2 regions of the Rossellomorea sp. H136 genome follow, and region 1 is predicted to be linked to the other one. Evidence: a T-box and tRNA genes for the amino acid it is inferred to sense, from the RefSeq annotation. Region 1 holds a T-box; the other holds one or more tRNA genes.

Region 1 (7,797 bases):
TTGATAATCAACCGATGCAACCCAAAGGCGAAGGATATCGGCTCCAAGCTGCTTCATCACTTTTTCAGGAACGACTACGTTCCCTAATGATTTACTCATTTTTCTTCCGTCACCATCAAGAGCAAATCCATGACTTAACACGCCTTTATATGGAGCTTTCCCTGTCACTGCTACACTTGTAGTCAAGGAAGAGTTAAACCATCCGCGATATTGGTCAGATCCCTCTAAATAAAGGTCTGCAGGACGCTGAAGGTCATTTCTTTCTTCAAGTACGGCTTGATGTGAAGAACCTGAGTCAAACCAGACATCCATGATATCCTGTTCTTTCGTGAACTTCCCATTCGGACTTCCTTTATGGGTAAACCCTTCAGGTAGAAGATCCTTCGCTTCTTTTTCAAACCAGATGTTTGAACCGTGTTCACGGAAAAGCTTTGATACATGCTCAATGGTTTCATCTGAAATGATTTCCTGGCCATTCTCAGCATAAAATACCGGGATTGGCACTCCCCATGCACGTTGTCTTGAAATACACCAGTCTCCACGGTCTCTGACCATATTGTACAGGCGTGTTTCCCCCCAAGCAGGCACCCATTTCGTTTCATTTACAGCTTCCAGCAGTTCTTTACGGAATTTATCGATTGACGCAAACCATTGTGCCGTCGCTCTAAAGATAACAGGCTTTTTCGTACGCCAATCATGTGGATAGGAGTGTGTGATAAAGTTAAGCTTTAACAATGCTCCTGTTTCCTGTAGCTTTTCGGTAATCGGTTTGTTGGCTTTATCGTAGAATAAGCCTTCAAATCCAGGTGCTTCTGAGGTCATTACTCCTTTATCGTCTACCGGACATAACACATCCAAGCCATATTTCCTACCTACCAGGAAGTCATCTTCCCCGTGTCCTGGTGCGGTATGAACACACCCTGTACCTGAATCAGTCGTAACATGTTCACCAAGTACAACAAGTGAATCCCGATCATATAATGGATGTTTTGCCACGATATACTCAAGCTCCGCGCCTTTAACCTTTTTGGATACTGAGTAATCTTCCCATTCCAGATTCTTCGCAACTTCTTCCAGTAAATCCTCTGCTACAACATAGCTGCTTTCATTCACATTTACAACGACATAGCTTAGATCTTCATGCACGGCAATTCCCAGGTTGGCAGGAATCGTCCAAGGAGTTGTCGTCCAGATGACTAATTGAGTCCCTTTTTCAAGAACACCCTTACCTTCTGTAACGGCGAAGCCGACGTAGATGGAAGGAGAACGCTTATCCTGATACTCGATCTCTGCTTCTGCTAAAGCAGATTCACTTGATGGAGACCAGTACACTGGCTTTTTACCTTTATAGATATAGCCTTTCTTCGCCATATCACCGAATACTTTAATCTGTTGAGCTTCGTACTCAGGCTTTAAGGTAATATATGGATTATCCCAATCACCACGTACCCCTAATTGTTTGAACTGAGTGCGTTGGTTATCAACTTGCTTATAAGCATATTCTTCACACAATTTACGGAACTCTGCGATAGTCATTTCCTTACGCTTTACGCCTTTATTCGTTAACGCCTGCTCAATTGGTAAACCATGAGTGTCCCAGCCTGGAACATATGGTGCATGGAATCCGCTCATGGATTTATAGCGGACGATAAAATCTTTAAGAATTTTATTTAATGCGTGACCCATATGAATATTTCCATTGGCATATGGAGGCCCATCGTGAAGAACAAATAAAGGACGATCACTCGTTCTCTCCTGCACTTTTTGGTAAATATTCATTTCTTCCCACTTCGTCTGTGTATCCGGTTCGCGTTTCGGTAAATTTCCTCTCATGGGAAATTCCGTCTTCGGCATCAATAATGTATCTTTATACTCCATGAAATCTTCCTCCTAAACGTTTCTCTTAATTGCCATCTTTTCTAAATCCCGCGATTCTTAATCAGGCTATCCCTTTTGGAAACAAAAAAAAGCTTTCTCGTCCCTGGAAAGGGACGAGAAAGCTTTTCCCGCGGTACCACCCTCATAAAGATCTAAATCGATCTTCACTCGTATTGATTCGTAACGTGAACAAGACGCTATTCATTACTCTCCAGAAGTGAATTTCATGAGTAGAGCTCGAGGGTGATCTTCCGTACCTTTGTTCCTTGTCGGGCTTACACCGTCCCCGACTCGCTAGAAAGGAAATATCATAAGAAACGTACTGTCCCTGTCTTAGCCTTCATTATGGCAATTTAGATTGTTGTTCAATTATATGAAAGTATTGCGCTTTTCGTCAAGACAATGTCTCTTCTTCTTTTAATGTTTTTAAATCTGTTGCGTCCAGATCGAATTCCATTAATTGATCCCAGTCATTGGTATCAAGTAAATCAAGCTGGGCTTCGATTAACATTTTGAAACGAGTTCGGAACACCTTTGACTGCTTCTTGAGCTCTTCAATCTCAATGGCAATCTTACGGGCTTTGGATAATGATTCGTTAACGATGCGATCAGCATTCTTCTCGGCTTCCTTAATTATCAGCTTCGATTCTTTCATTGCATTACGCTTAACTTCTTCCCCTGCTTCTTGAGCAATGACGATTGACTTGTTTAACGTTTCCTCGATGTTTGTAAAATGACCTAAACGTTCATTCAAGGAGTTTAAACGTTCTTCCGTTTCCTTCTTCTCGCGGATAAGAATTTCATAATCCTTAATAATTTGATCTAAAAATTCATTAACCTCGTCCTCATCATAACCACGAAAGCCACGACTAAATTCTTTATTATGTATGTCTAATGGCGTTAAAGGCATGGGAGCCACCTCCAGTACTTGGTGAATTACATATTTATTATAACTAAAATTTCGACAGTATGTGGGAGAATCCCTTTAATTTTCTTAAATTATTTCAGTATTCCCACAGAAATTCGCCATTTATCCCGTTTCGTTCTTCCTTCAATGGACAATAACTTACTTCTTCCATACCCTCTTGCTGAAATTACATCCCCGGCTTCTACTTCAAACGAGGCATTTTCGACCGTTTTCCAATTGACTTTTACATGATTGCTTTTAATCAATGTTTGAGCTTTTTGGCGGGAATCATTATAGATTGCTGCGAGAACGACATCTAACCGCAGGGAGCTTACAGTAGTCACTTTTTCCAACCATTCTTCCTTACTTTCGATTCGATCCTTCATTGGAATATCCTTCATGGAAATCTTTGCTTTGCCTATTTGAGTGAGTTCCATCCGGACGTATTCAGAAATCTCACCTGCGAGCATGAGTTGAATGGTATCGTCCTCAGCTAAAATATCCCCGAATTTTTCCCGTTTCAACCCTAATGACATGAGAGTCCCTAATACCTGTCTATGCTCTATTGTAACAAACTTGGACGGGTACTGTATTTCAAATAACTTAATACCAAAATCTTCTTCTTCAGGCTGAAAATAAGGGGGATACAATAACGCTCTTTTCCGTTCCGTATTTTCCGGATAGAAGGAAAGGATGATATCATCGTTATTTCCAATGACGGACTCAACAATATGCTGCTGCCTTGGGTCCAAAAAGTCCGTTCGTTTCGCTGTATATTGATTTTCCACTGCCAGTTTCCACTCCAGTACAGCATCCACAAACTCTCTCTCATCCGGCCTGAAATGTTGATAAATTGAAGACACAACTTCACCTCCTATGTAATTTACCCAAAATAAAAGAACTGAAACTGTTCATCCGGTTTCAGTTCTTTAAAGGATATTTGATCGCATACTCGCCGATTAAATCAGCCATCTAAATAATTGGTATAAACCAGATTGTGCCAAGTTCAACACAATGAATGCCACGATTGGTGAAATATCAATCATTCCGATCGATGGAACAAAACGTCTGAATGGTTCTAAGTACGGTTCGCATATTCTTGCAAGGAACTGTCCAATCGACGTCTCCCTTGCATTTGGAAACCAGGACATTAATATATAAATGATTAAAGCCCAGGAGTATATGCGAATAAGGTTGTATAAAATCTCATAAAGCATCACCATAATTTACATTACCACCTCGAATCTGATAGATCTTCCTCTTTAAGGAACTCAGAGATATTCCCGCTCACTTCCACATTATCAGGCGTACAAAGAAAAATATTATCTCCAACTCGCTGAATGTCGCCGCCAATTGCGTACACAGTTCCACTTAAGAAGTCGACAATGCGTTTTGCTTGATCATGTTGAATCCGCTGTAAGTTTACAAGGACAGAGCGTCTATTCTTTAAGTGATCAGCAATTTCTTGAGCTTCAGCGTATACTCTCGGCTCAACCAGTATCATCTTAGAAGACTTTTGAACACTTTGAAGACTTACAACATTTTGTTTCGAATTTGAAAGCGACTGCGACTTCATGGGCTTTTTCTCCTCGTATTCTTCTTCAAACTTTTCTTCTTCATAATCATATTCATCTTCATCCAGCAAAAAGAACGTTTTAAACTTTGACTTGATACCCATTTGTATTCATCCCCTCTCAGTCATTTCCAACTAATGCAGTTCCAATACGAATAAACGTAGCTCCCTCTTCGATTGCAATCATGTAATCATTGCTCATCCCCATTGATAATTCTGTACAAGGGGCATAAGGAAGGTTTAATGCGTTGATTTCTTCCTGGATTGTTTTCAACTGTCTAAAACAAGTCCGTAAGAATGGTTCATCGTCCGTATGTGGAGCCATTGTCATTAATCCTACGACATTAATATTTGTGAAGTCTTTTAGACTCACAATAAATCCTTTTACTTCTTGAGGTGATAACCCATGTTTAGAATCTTCTCCAGAAACATTCACTTGAACAAAACAAGACACAGGCTTGTCCGCTCTTTTATGAATTTCTTTGGCTAGTGACAGACGATCCAGAGAATGTATGTATGATACTTTATCAATGATGTTTTTTACTTTTCTAGATTGCAGAGATCCAATAAAATGCCACAGGGGCTTGTCTTGTAGAACTTCCTGCTTGGAGAGCAGTTCTTCATCACGGTTCTCACCTAAGTGAATAAGGCCGGCTTCAACCGCTTCTTCGGCTCTCTCGATTGAAACGTATTTAGTGACCGCTACAACATGTACGTCTTCAGGGTTTCTTCCACTGTTCTTACATGCATTTTCAATATTTTTCTGGATGATTATAAACTTTTCAGATACCTTCATCTTTTATTCTCCTTCCAGCCAATGAAGCTCATGATTCTTCCTGTTTTACCACCATCTCTTCTGTATGAGAAAAACTCATTGTGACAGGATGAACAATAACTAGAAGTGTGGATTTGTTCAGCATTTAAACCAGTTTGCACTAAAAGCTGTTCATTCAACTTCTTTAAATCGAGGTAATATTGTCCCTCTTCCTTTAAATTATAGGGTAAGTTGTTTTCATCTTCTAGTGTTTTTTTCACTTTATCGATCACATAGTCATCAACTACATAGCAATTCTTACATATGGATGGCCCGATCACAACCTCCAGGGAAGACTTGGAGGCCCCTTGCTCCATATATGCATCGACCATTTTGGGCCCTATTTGTAAAACAGTACCTTTCCATCCGGCATGTGCCAATCCGATTGTACCCGAATCTCTGTCCAGAAAATAGAGAGGAACACAATCCGCATAGCACATCGTTAATAGAATATTCTCATCTCCAGTAATAAAACCATCCGTATCCTGAATACTGGTGTGATAAAGCTCTGCACCTTTTCCCTTGTCTACTTCTCCTACTTGATGAATGTTGTTTCCGTGGGTTTGTTCAGCAGCTGCCCACGATTCAACAGGCATCATTAAACTGGAAGCAAGTAATTGACGATTATGAACCACTGAAGATTCATCGTCTCCTACGTGCAATCCCATATTGAAAGAGTGAAATGGTCCGGTACTGACACCACCCCATCTTGTAGTGATCCCTGCAACTAGCCCAGGATTATTTTTCGTCCATGTACCTATAGAATAATAAGATTCTGTTTCTCTATTAAAAGGATCCTTTGACACGTTGAATCTCCCTCGTTTTTATTAAGTGTACCATATTCTCTGAAGATTCGTCATGTATCGGGGGCTTGTTTCGGTTCCTGCAGTTGACCTTGAATATAATGACTTTCTTTATATCTGACCAGAATAACATCCTCCCCTATTTTTACAATACTGCTCCAAGGAATCACAATATCTTCATCTTTTCCGAAGAAACCCAATATCTTTCCTCCACCTCCGATGACAATGGCCTCAATTCTTCCAGTATCCAGGTTAATTTCTATATCCCCTATATTCCCTAATTTCCTTCCGTCAGATATACTCACGACATCTTTCACCTGAAATTCAGATATACGTACCATCTGTTTTCACCCTCTCTTCTTGTTGTTTCTCATTCTGTACCTATATGTTCAAAGACTGTTCATTCACCCAATTCAAGTAGTTATTACTAGTGTATGCAACAAAAAAAAAGGCAGACCTACCCGAAGGAGATCCGCCTTTCTTTTCTTTTGTCCAGCTACAAGGCTTAGAAGCTCGAGGTCATAAGTCAAACCATCCAAAAAGGCAAAGAACGCCTTTCCGGATGGTTTGCCTTATGCTTTTCGCTTCTGGGCAAAGCCCTTCCGCTTTTCTTTTGTCCAGCTACAAGGCTTAGAAGCTCGAGGTCATAAGTCAAACCATCCAAAAAGGCAAAGAACGCCTTTCCGGATGGTTCGCCTTATGCTTTTCGCTTCTGGGCAAAGCCCTTCCGCTTTTCTTTTGTCCAGCTACAGGGCTTAGAAGCTCGAGGTCACAACGGGAAACCCCCATAAGGCATAGAGCGCCTTATGGGGGTTTCCCATTTTACTTCGGGGCTGATCGAGCCGCCTACGCTTTTCTTTACTTATTGAATATTTTTGTTCATTTGTTTGATTGCTGCTTTTTCCAGTCTTGATACTTGTGCTTGTGAGATTCCGATCTCGTCAGCCACTTCCATTTGAGTTTTCCCTTGAAAGAAGCGTTTGCTGATAATCAATTTTTCACGATCATTTAATCGTCTCATTCCTTCTTGAAGAGCAATTTCTTCAATCCAATGGAAATCGCGATTTTTTTCGTCGCTTAGTTGATCCATCACAAATATTGGGTCTCCTCCATCATTATAAATGGGTTCAAACAAAGAGACGGGATCTTGTATAGCATCCAATGCAAATACGATTTCCTCGTGGGATACATCAAGAACTTTGGCAATTTCTTCTGCAGTTGGTTCTTTGGATGTTTCCCCCATTAATTTCTCTCTTACTTGTAGAGCCTTGTACGCAATATCTCGTAGTGAACGGGACACTCTTATTGGATTATTGTCTCTTAAATATCGACGGATTTCCCCAATGATCATCGGAACCGCGTATGTAGAGAATCGAACGTTTTGACCTAAATCAAAATTATCGATGGATTTCATTAATCCGATACACCCTACTTGAAATAAATCATCAACATACTCACCACGGTTATTAAAGCGTTGAATTACACTTAAGACGAGGCGCAAATTCCCATTTACAAGTTTTTCTCTTGCGGTAATGTCGCCCGCTTGCATTTGCTTGAATAGTACTCTCATTTCATCGTTTTTGAGAACTGGTAATTTGGAAGTATCTACACCACAAATCTCGACTTTATTACGTGTCATTCTTTCCCCTCCTTGTAGGAGCTGCTGTACAAAATTCAGTATTTCCTTGAAGAGGAAAAATATGCATTTCATTCTGACGAGTAACAGTTCATACTCTCCAAATCCCTTAAGATATCAGGATAAATTCATATAAAAAAATTTTAATGGGTTTAAACACAAAAAAACTGACCTTCTCTATAGAAA
Region 2 (7,797 bases), 2.0 Mb from region 1:
ACCGTCGAACTGGCTCGATTCTCCAGCCACTTCTCATCCTCCCAAGAAAATCCCTGCAGCTCATACACCACGCTTGCAGTATTTGGACGCTTCTCAGAAGCAAAACCGTATGGATCCGCCTTCAGCTTCTTTAAACCTGATAGAGTGATAATCTCGTACTTATACGTTTCTCCCGATAGGTCCTCATCAATGCGAATTGTCCATAAACCTTCGTTATTCCGCCGTGCAAGTTCATACCCGGCTCCATTCCAATGATTAAAAGATCCAACTACTGAAACATGTCTTGCTTTCGGTGCCCAAACGCAAAATTCTGTATAGGTCCCAGTGGAATCTCTTCTCACATGTGAACCCATAAACTGATAGGCCTGCTGCAAATTTCCCTCATGAAACAAAAAAACATCATAATCTGATATGGTCATTGCGTTCATCATCTCACCTACATTTTTCAATCTACTTACTACATTTCTTTGAACTTCATCAAAATCCTCTTTATTATCGTCGCTCAATTACGACAATTTCCTACATGCTTATGATAAAATGGTTCACTTTTGGAAAGTCTTACTAAATGGTAAGGTTTACATTGGAAGAACATAGGGGAAACGTGTTGAATTCATAGCGGAATTTGTCGAAAGTTTTTAAATTAAAAAAAGTGAAATTTGCTGTAAATGCAGAAGGATTCCGTTATTATGTATCGCTATTGGCTGGTTGTGAGGAGCATGGCGATGTCGAATTGAGGAGTAATTAGGAATGGATGATAAATATGCAAGCTGAATGCTTAGGGTGAATGAACTTTTTCTAATGAATCATAACGGGTAGCTGTGGAGAAATCATGCATAGTGTAATCTTTGTAGGCGGTTGGGGTAGTGAATACCTGGAGAAGATTAATGGAGAGATTAAGAGGTGATTGCTGCTTTTTACTCTTCAATGACAACTGAATGAATGTTTACTCAAATCCTCACATATTGTATTGAAAAATTGAGATGAAAAGTATAGTGCTGAAGTTGATAATAAACAAGGGAATGTTGAAAGTATAATGATGAATGTCGATAATATATCCCTCGTATCCTACTTCTCACACCATCAAGTACCCAATATTTATAGCGAACAAAGTGGAAGCGATCGGCCACAATGATGGGCTTACCCAGAGCTTGTTGTACAGCTGGCTTAAACGATTGGCTCATATCCATTACGACCACCTCCACTTGAGAACCATATCTTCTTAGGTAGTGTTTAATGGTGTTTTTATTACAATTGGGAAGGATATCGATCGGTTCTCTGGTAATCCCATCCCGATAATGAGCTGTTATTTCCCTTCTTTTGTATCCAGTAATCATGAACTTTCATTGTGCTGGTCGCACATTCTGGACATATGTGTGACTTAAGAGGAAGCTCTATATGTAAACAAAGTCGCACATCCACTTCTTCCATCTTCGTGATGTTTACTTCTTCAAAACCAGGCAACAATATGGTAGAATTCATTATGCACGAATCTCCAATCTTTACTTGTTTCTCGACAATTCAAGTATAAAAGGCTGGGCGATTACGTGCATTTATTGTATCTTCTAATTGTGTAAGAACCCCAACAAATATTATAGAACCGTTTTTATTCTATTTTTAATAAAATGACCACCATTTCTACTTTGTACAACAAAAAAAGACTATCAAAAATGATAGTCTTTTTTCAGATGACCCATACGGGATTCGAACCCGTGTTACCGCCGTGAAAGGGCGGTGTCTTAACCGCTTGACCAATGGGCCATAATATGGCGGAGAAGGAGGGATTTGAACCCTCGCGCCGGTTGCCCGACCTACACCCTTAGCAGGGGCGCCTCTTCAGCCACTTGAGTACTTCCCCGTATTATTGGCTCCGCAGGCAAGATTCGAACTTGCGACCGATCGGTTAACAGCCGATAGCTCTACCACTGAGCTACTGCGGAATAATGAAATGGTGGGCCTAAGTGGACTCGAACCACCGACCTCACGCTTATCAGGCGTGCGCTCTAACCAGCTGAGCTATAGGCCCATTAAGAGTAATAATTGGAGCGGGTGAAGGGAATCGAACCCTCATCATCAGCTTGGAAGGCTGAGGTTTTACCACTAAACTACACCCGCACAATTTATATAAGAAAATATGGGGCGACTGATGGGAATCGAACCCACGAATGCCTGAACCACAATCAGGTGCGTTAACCACTTCGCCACAATCGCCATAGTATCTTCAAATAGAAAATGGTGGCTCAGGACGGAATCGAACCGCCGACACATGGATTTTCAGTCCATTGCTCTACCAACTGAGCTACTGAGCCTTACTTAGAGTAAAATATTTAATTATGAACCATAATCTTATTAAAAGAAAATGGCGGTCCGGACGGGACTCGAACCCGCGACCTCCTGCGTGACAGGCAGGCATTCTAACCAACTGAACTACCGGACCAAAGTTTTTTGACGACAGTCAAAATAACTATCCATGCGTGACTTATGAAGGGAAATGCTACCCTAAGTCAACAATGGTATTGCGGGGACAGGATTTGAACCTGCGACCTTCGGGTTATGAGCCCGACGAGCTACCGAACTGCTCCACCCCGCGACGATATAAATATGAAATTTCCCATAAAAGGAAATATGGAGGAGGAAGGGGGATTCGAACCCCCGCGGGCTATGACACCCCTGTCGGTTTTCAAGACCGATCCCTTCAGCCGGACTTGGGTATTCCTCCGTATTGAAATGGAACTTGGTGGACCTTGTAGGACTCGAACCTACGACCGGACGGTTATGAGCCGTCTGCTCTAACCAACTGAGCTAAAGGTCCCTTTTGGTAGCGGCGGAGGGGATCGAACCCCCGACCTCACGGGTATGAACCGTACGCTCTAGCCAGCTGAGCTACACCGCCAAGATACATTTAATATCAAATTAATTGATAGATGGATTTCTCAAATATTACTTAAGTTTCTTTTGCTTTAACAAAAGAACTTGGTGGAGCCTAGCGGGATCGAACCGCTGACCTCCTGCGTGCAAAGCAGGCGCTCTCCCAGCTGAGCTAAGGCCCCAAGAAGTGGTCGGGAAGACAGGATTCGAACCTGCGACCCCTTGGTCCCAAACCAAGTGCTCTACCAAGCTGAGCTACTTCCCGATAATATGGCGCGCCCGAGAGGAGTCGAACCCCTAACCTTTTGATCCGTAGTCAAACGCTCTATCCAATTGAGCTACGGGCGCATAATTCTATTATTGCTCCTTATTTGCTGATGCAAATTAAGGAAGATTATTTTGCTCTCGCAAAAATCTTGGTGCCGAGGACCGGAATCGAACCGGTACGGTAGTCACCTACCGCAGGATTTTAAGTCCTGTGCGTCTGCCAGTTCCGCCACCCCGGCAAAGTCTTCTGGAGCGGAAGACGGGATTCGAACCCGCGACCCCCACCTTGGCAAGGTGGTGTTCTACCACTGAACTACTTCCGCAAAATGATTGGTGCGGGTGAAGGGACTTGAACCCCCACGCCTTGCGGCGCCAGATCCTAAGTCTGGTGCGTCTGCCAATTCCGCCACACCCGCATGATGTAAATGGTAAGATATTCTGCTTATGCAAAAATCTATGGTGAGCCATGAAGGACTCGAACCTTCGACCCTCTGATTAAAAGTCAGATGCTCTACCAACTGAGCTAATGGCTCATCTGAAAAGATGATATTTAAAACCGAAATGGTGCCGGCAAGAGGACTTGAACCCCCAACCTACTGATTACAAGTCAGTTGCTCTACCAGTTGAGCTACACCGGCATATTCACTTTCATATGAAGTCTTAATGGAAAGTTACTTCACAGAAGCAGTTCAAGGAAAGATATTTTGCTGGCGCAAAATAAAATGAAGTTTATTTTACTTTCGTAAAAAAACTTGGTGGAGGATGACGGGATCGAACCGCCGACCCTCTGCTTGTAAGGCAGATGCTCTCCCAGCTGAGCTAATCCTCCAAGATATAAAGCCTGGCGACGTCCTACTCTCACAGGGGGAGATCCCCCAACTACCATCGGCGCTGAAGAGCTTAACTTCCGTGTTCGGCATGGGAACGGGTGTGACCTCTTCGCCATTGTCACCAGACTATTTCTTGTCTCTTTTTTAAGGACAAGTACTATTATATCGCGTAGATATATTTTTTCAAGGCTTTTTTATATTTTCGTATAAAATTTATTCCCTGAAAACTAGATAAAGAATTGATGTCAAGAAAGCCGAATATCGACCAATTATTGCATCTACTTCTTCAAGTAGATAGCATTCCAGCTCCGGCGGCTAGAGACTCGAGGTCATTTCAGTTCAATCAGCTGAGGGTAAAAGGCACCCTCTTCTGATTGCTCAGAAATGCTTGTCGTCTCTGTTCAAGCCGCCTCCGCTTTATAGTGTGGTTAAGTCCTCGATCGATTAGTATCAGTCAACTCCACATGTCGCCATGCTTCCATCTCTGACCTATCTACCTAGTCATCTTCTAGGGATCTTACTCACATACGTGATGGGAAATCTCATCTCGAGGGGGGCTTCATGCTTAGATGCTTTCAGCACTTATCCCTTCCGCACATAGCTACCCAGCGATGCCTTTGGCAAGACAACTGGTACACCAGCGGTGCGTCCATCCCGGTCCTCTCGTACTAAGGACAGCTCCTCTCAAATTTCCTGCGCCCACGACGGATAGGGACCGAACTGTCTCACGACGTTCTGAACCCAGCTCGCGTACCGCTTTAATGGGCGAACAGCCCAACCCTTGGGACCGACTACAGCCCCAGGATGCGATGAGCCGACATCGAGGTGCCAAACCTCCCCGTCGATGTGGACTCTTGGGGGAGATAAGCCTGTTATCCCCGGGGTAGCTTTTATCCGTTGAGCGATGGCCCTTCCATGCGGAACCACCGGATCACTAAGCCCGACTTTCGTCCCTGCTCGACTTGTAGGTCTCGCAGTCAAGCTCCCTTGTGCCTTTACACTCTGCGAATGATTTCCAACCATTCTGAGGGAACCTTTGGGCGCCTCCGTTACTCTTTAGGAGGCGACCGCCCCAGTCAAACTGCCCACCTGACACTGTCTCCCACCCCGATAAGGGGCGCGGGTTAGAATTTCAATACAGCCAGGGTAGTATCCCACCGATGCCTCCACCGAAGCTGGCGCTCCGGCTTCCAAGGCTCCTACCTATCCTGTACAAGCTGTACCAAAATTCAATATCAGGCTACAGTAAAGCTCCACGGGGTCTTTCCGTCCTGTCGCGGGTAACCTGCATCTTCACAGGTACTATAATTTCACCGAGTCTCTCGTTGAGACAGTGCCCAGATCGTTACGCCTTTCGTGCGGGTCGGAACTTACCCGACAAGGAATTTCGCTACCTTAGGACCGTTATAGTTACGGCCGCCGTTTACTGGGGCTTCGATTCGCACCTTCGCTTGCGCTAAGCACTCCTCTTAACCTTCCAGCACCGGGCAGGCGTCAGCCCCTATACTTCGCCTTACGGCTTCGCAGAGACCTGTGTTTTTGCTAAACAGTCGCCTGGGCCTATTCACTGCGGCTCTCTCGGGCTTGCACCCTACCAGAGCACCCCTTCTCCCGAAGTTACGGGGTCATTTTGCCGAGTTCCTTAACGAGAGTTCTCTCGCTCACCTTAGGATTCTCTCCTCGCCTACCTGTGTCGGTTTGCGGTACGGGCACCTTTTTCCTCGCTAGAGGCTTTTCTTGGCAGTGTGGAATCAGGAACTTCGCTACTATAATTCGCTCGCTATCACAGCTCAGCCTTCACGATGATGGGATTTGCCTCATCATCAGCCTAACTGCTTAGACGCACATATCCAGCAGTGCGCTTACCCTATCCTCCTGCGTCCCCCCATTGCTCAAACGGAAAAGAGGTGGTACAGGAATATCAACCTGTTGTCCATCGTCTACGCCTATCGGCCTCGACTTAGGTCCCGACTAACCCTGAGCGGACGAGCCTTCCTCAGGAAACCTTAGGCATTCGGTGGATGGGATTCTCACCCATCTTTCGCTACTCATACCGGCATTCTCACTTCTAAGCACTCCACCAGTCCTTACGGTCTAGCTTCGCAGTCCTTAGAACGCTCTCCTACCACTGACACCTAAAGGTGTCAATCCACAGCTTCGGTGATACGTTTAGCCCCGGTACATTTTCGGCGCAGAGTCACTCGACCAGTGAGCTATTACGCACTCTTTAAATGGTGGCTGCTTCTAAGCCAACATCCTGGTTGTCTAAGCAACTCCACATCCTTTTCCACTTAACGTATACTTTGGGACCTTAGCTGGTGGTCTGGGCTGTTTCCCTTTCGACTACGGATCTTATCACTCGCAGTCTGACTCCCATGGATAAGTCTTTGGCATTCGGAGTTTGTCTGAATTCGGTAACCCGATGAGGGCCCCTAGTCCAAACAGTGCTCTACCTCCAAGACTCTTACACATGAGGCTAGCCCTAAAGCTATTTCGGAGAGAACCAGCTATCTCCAAGTTCGATTGGAATTTCTCCGCTACCCACACCTCATCCCCGCACTTTTCAACGTGCGTGGGTTCGGACCTCCATTCAGTGTTACCTGAACTTCATCCTGGACATGGGTAGATCACCTGGTTTCGGGTCTACGACCACATACTCAATTCGCCCTATTCAGACTCGCTTTCGCTGCGGCTCCGTCTCATCGACTTAACCTTGCATGGGATCGTAACTCGCCGGTTCATTCTACAAAAGGCACGCCATCACCCGTTAACGGGCTCTGACTACTTGTAGGCACACGGTTTCAGGTTCTATTTCACTCCCCTTCCGGGGTGCTTTTCACCTTTCCCTCACGGTACTGGTTCACTATCGGTCACTAGGGAGTATTTAGCCTTGGGAGATGGTCCTCCCAGCTTCCGACGGGATTTCACGTGTCCCGCCGTACTCAGGATCCACTCAAGAGAGAATGAAGTTTCAACTACAGGGTTGTTACCTTCTTTGACGAGCCTTTCCAGACTTCTTCGTCTACTTCATTCCTTTGTAACTCCGTATAGAGTGTCCTACAACCCCAAGAGGCAAGCCTCTTGGTTTGGGCTACATCCCGTTTCGCTCGCCGCTACTCAGGGAATCGCAATTGCTTTCTCTTCCTCCAGGTACTTAGATGTTTCAGTTCCCTGGGTCTGCCTTCCATACTCTATGTATTCAAGTAAGGATATTGTTCCATTACGAACAATGGGTTCCCCCATTCGGAAATCTCTGGATCAAAGCTCACTTACAGCTCCCCAAAGCATATCGGTGTTAGTCCCGTCCTTCGTCGGCTCCTAGTGCCAAGGCATCCACCGTGCGCCCTTCATAACTTAACCGAATTGGTTGTTACATCAGGTTTAAAACCTAAAATGGCGATACTCGGTAATTTCTTGACTATCAATTTATCTTTATCTAGTTTTCAAAGAACAAACACATTTTGATCTCGTAAGAGACAAAAAGTTTTGATGGATGGTTATTTTGCTTTCGCAAAAAACCTTATTAAACCATCAAAACTGAACAAAACTTCGACGTGTCAAACGTTTAGTTAAATCTTCCTTAGAAAGGAGGTGATCCAGCCGCACCTTCCGATACGGCTACCTTGTTACGACTTCACCCCAATCATCTGTCCCACCTTAGGCGGCTGGCTCCAAAAGGTTACCTCACCGACTTCGGGTGTTACAAACTCTCGTGGTGTGACGGGCGGTGTGTACAAGGCCCGGGAACGTATTCACCGCGGCATGCTGATCCGCGATTACTAGCGATTCCAGCTTCATGTAGGCGAGTTGCAGCCTACAATCCGAACTGAGAACG

What was found. The T-box of region 1 lies ahead of ileS (isoleucine--tRNA ligase). A T-box ahead of a tRNA ligase gene usually reads a tRNA of that ligase, here a tRNA-Ile.
Region 2: it has a tRNA-Ile gene. The T-box ahead of ileS (isoleucine--tRNA ligase) is inferred to sense a tRNA for this amino acid. The anticodon was not compared.

Annotation. Positions count from the first base shown of each region.
Region 1 covers NZ_CM166371.1:1,959,400-1,967,196, reverse strand. The annotation lists gene ileS (isoleucine--tRNA ligase) at 1-1,878, opposite strand, end outside; T-box leader at 1,985-2,222, opposite strand; gene ACYH0O_RS09950 (DivIVA domain-containing protein) at 2,273-2,788, opposite strand; gene ACYH0O_RS09945 (YlmH family RNA-binding protein) at 2,878-3,648, opposite strand; gene ACYH0O_RS09940 (YggT family protein) at 3,745-4,008, opposite strand; gene ACYH0O_RS09935 (cell division protein SepF) at 4,017-4,463, opposite strand; gene ACYH0O_RS09930 (YggS family pyridoxal phosphate-dependent enzyme) at 4,480-5,154, opposite strand; gene pgeF (peptidoglycan editing factor PgeF) at 5,151-5,978, opposite strand; gene ACYH0O_RS09920 (YlmC/YmxH family sporulation protein) at 6,029-6,316, opposite strand; gene sigG (RNA polymerase sporulation sigma factor SigG) at 6,838-7,614, opposite strand.
Region 2 covers NZ_CM166371.1:3,952,229-3,960,025, forward strand. The annotation lists gene glgB (1,4-alpha-glucan branching enzyme) at 1-506, opposite strand, end outside; partial or broken gene ACYH0O_RS20110 (transposase) at 1,041-1,324, opposite strand; tRNA gene ACYH0O_RS20115 (tRNA-Glu) at 1,687-1,758, opposite strand; tRNA gene ACYH0O_RS20120 (tRNA-Ser) at 1,765-1,855, opposite strand; tRNA gene ACYH0O_RS20125 (tRNA-Asn) at 1,863-1,937, opposite strand; tRNA gene ACYH0O_RS20130 (tRNA-Ile) at 1,947-2,023, opposite strand; tRNA gene ACYH0O_RS20135 (tRNA-Gly) at 2,039-2,112, opposite strand; tRNA gene ACYH0O_RS20140 (tRNA-His) at 2,133-2,208, opposite strand; tRNA gene ACYH0O_RS20145 (tRNA-Phe) at 2,231-2,306, opposite strand; tRNA gene ACYH0O_RS20150 (tRNA-Asp) at 2,358-2,434, opposite strand; tRNA gene ACYH0O_RS20155 (tRNA-Met) at 2,514-2,587, opposite strand; tRNA gene ACYH0O_RS20160 (tRNA-Ser) at 2,624-2,716, opposite strand; tRNA gene ACYH0O_RS20165 (tRNA-Ile) at 2,733-2,809, opposite strand; tRNA gene ACYH0O_RS20170 (tRNA-Met) at 2,814-2,890, opposite strand; tRNA gene ACYH0O_RS20175 (tRNA-Ala) at 2,972-3,047, opposite strand; tRNA gene ACYH0O_RS20180 (tRNA-Pro) at 3,054-3,130, opposite strand; tRNA gene ACYH0O_RS20185 (tRNA-Arg) at 3,137-3,213, opposite strand; tRNA gene ACYH0O_RS20190 (tRNA-Leu) at 3,283-3,371, opposite strand; tRNA gene ACYH0O_RS20195 (tRNA-Gly) at 3,381-3,455, opposite strand; tRNA gene ACYH0O_RS20200 (tRNA-Leu) at 3,464-3,548, opposite strand; tRNA gene ACYH0O_RS20205 (tRNA-Lys) at 3,590-3,665, opposite strand; tRNA gene ACYH0O_RS20210 (tRNA-Thr) at 3,695-3,770, opposite strand; tRNA gene ACYH0O_RS20215 (tRNA-Val) at 3,886-3,961, opposite strand; rRNA gene rrf (5S ribosomal RNA) at 3,972-4,088, opposite strand; rRNA gene ACYH0O_RS20225 (23S ribosomal RNA) at 4,387-7,322, opposite strand; rRNA gene ACYH0O_RS20230 (16S ribosomal RNA) at 7,547-7,797, opposite strand, start outside.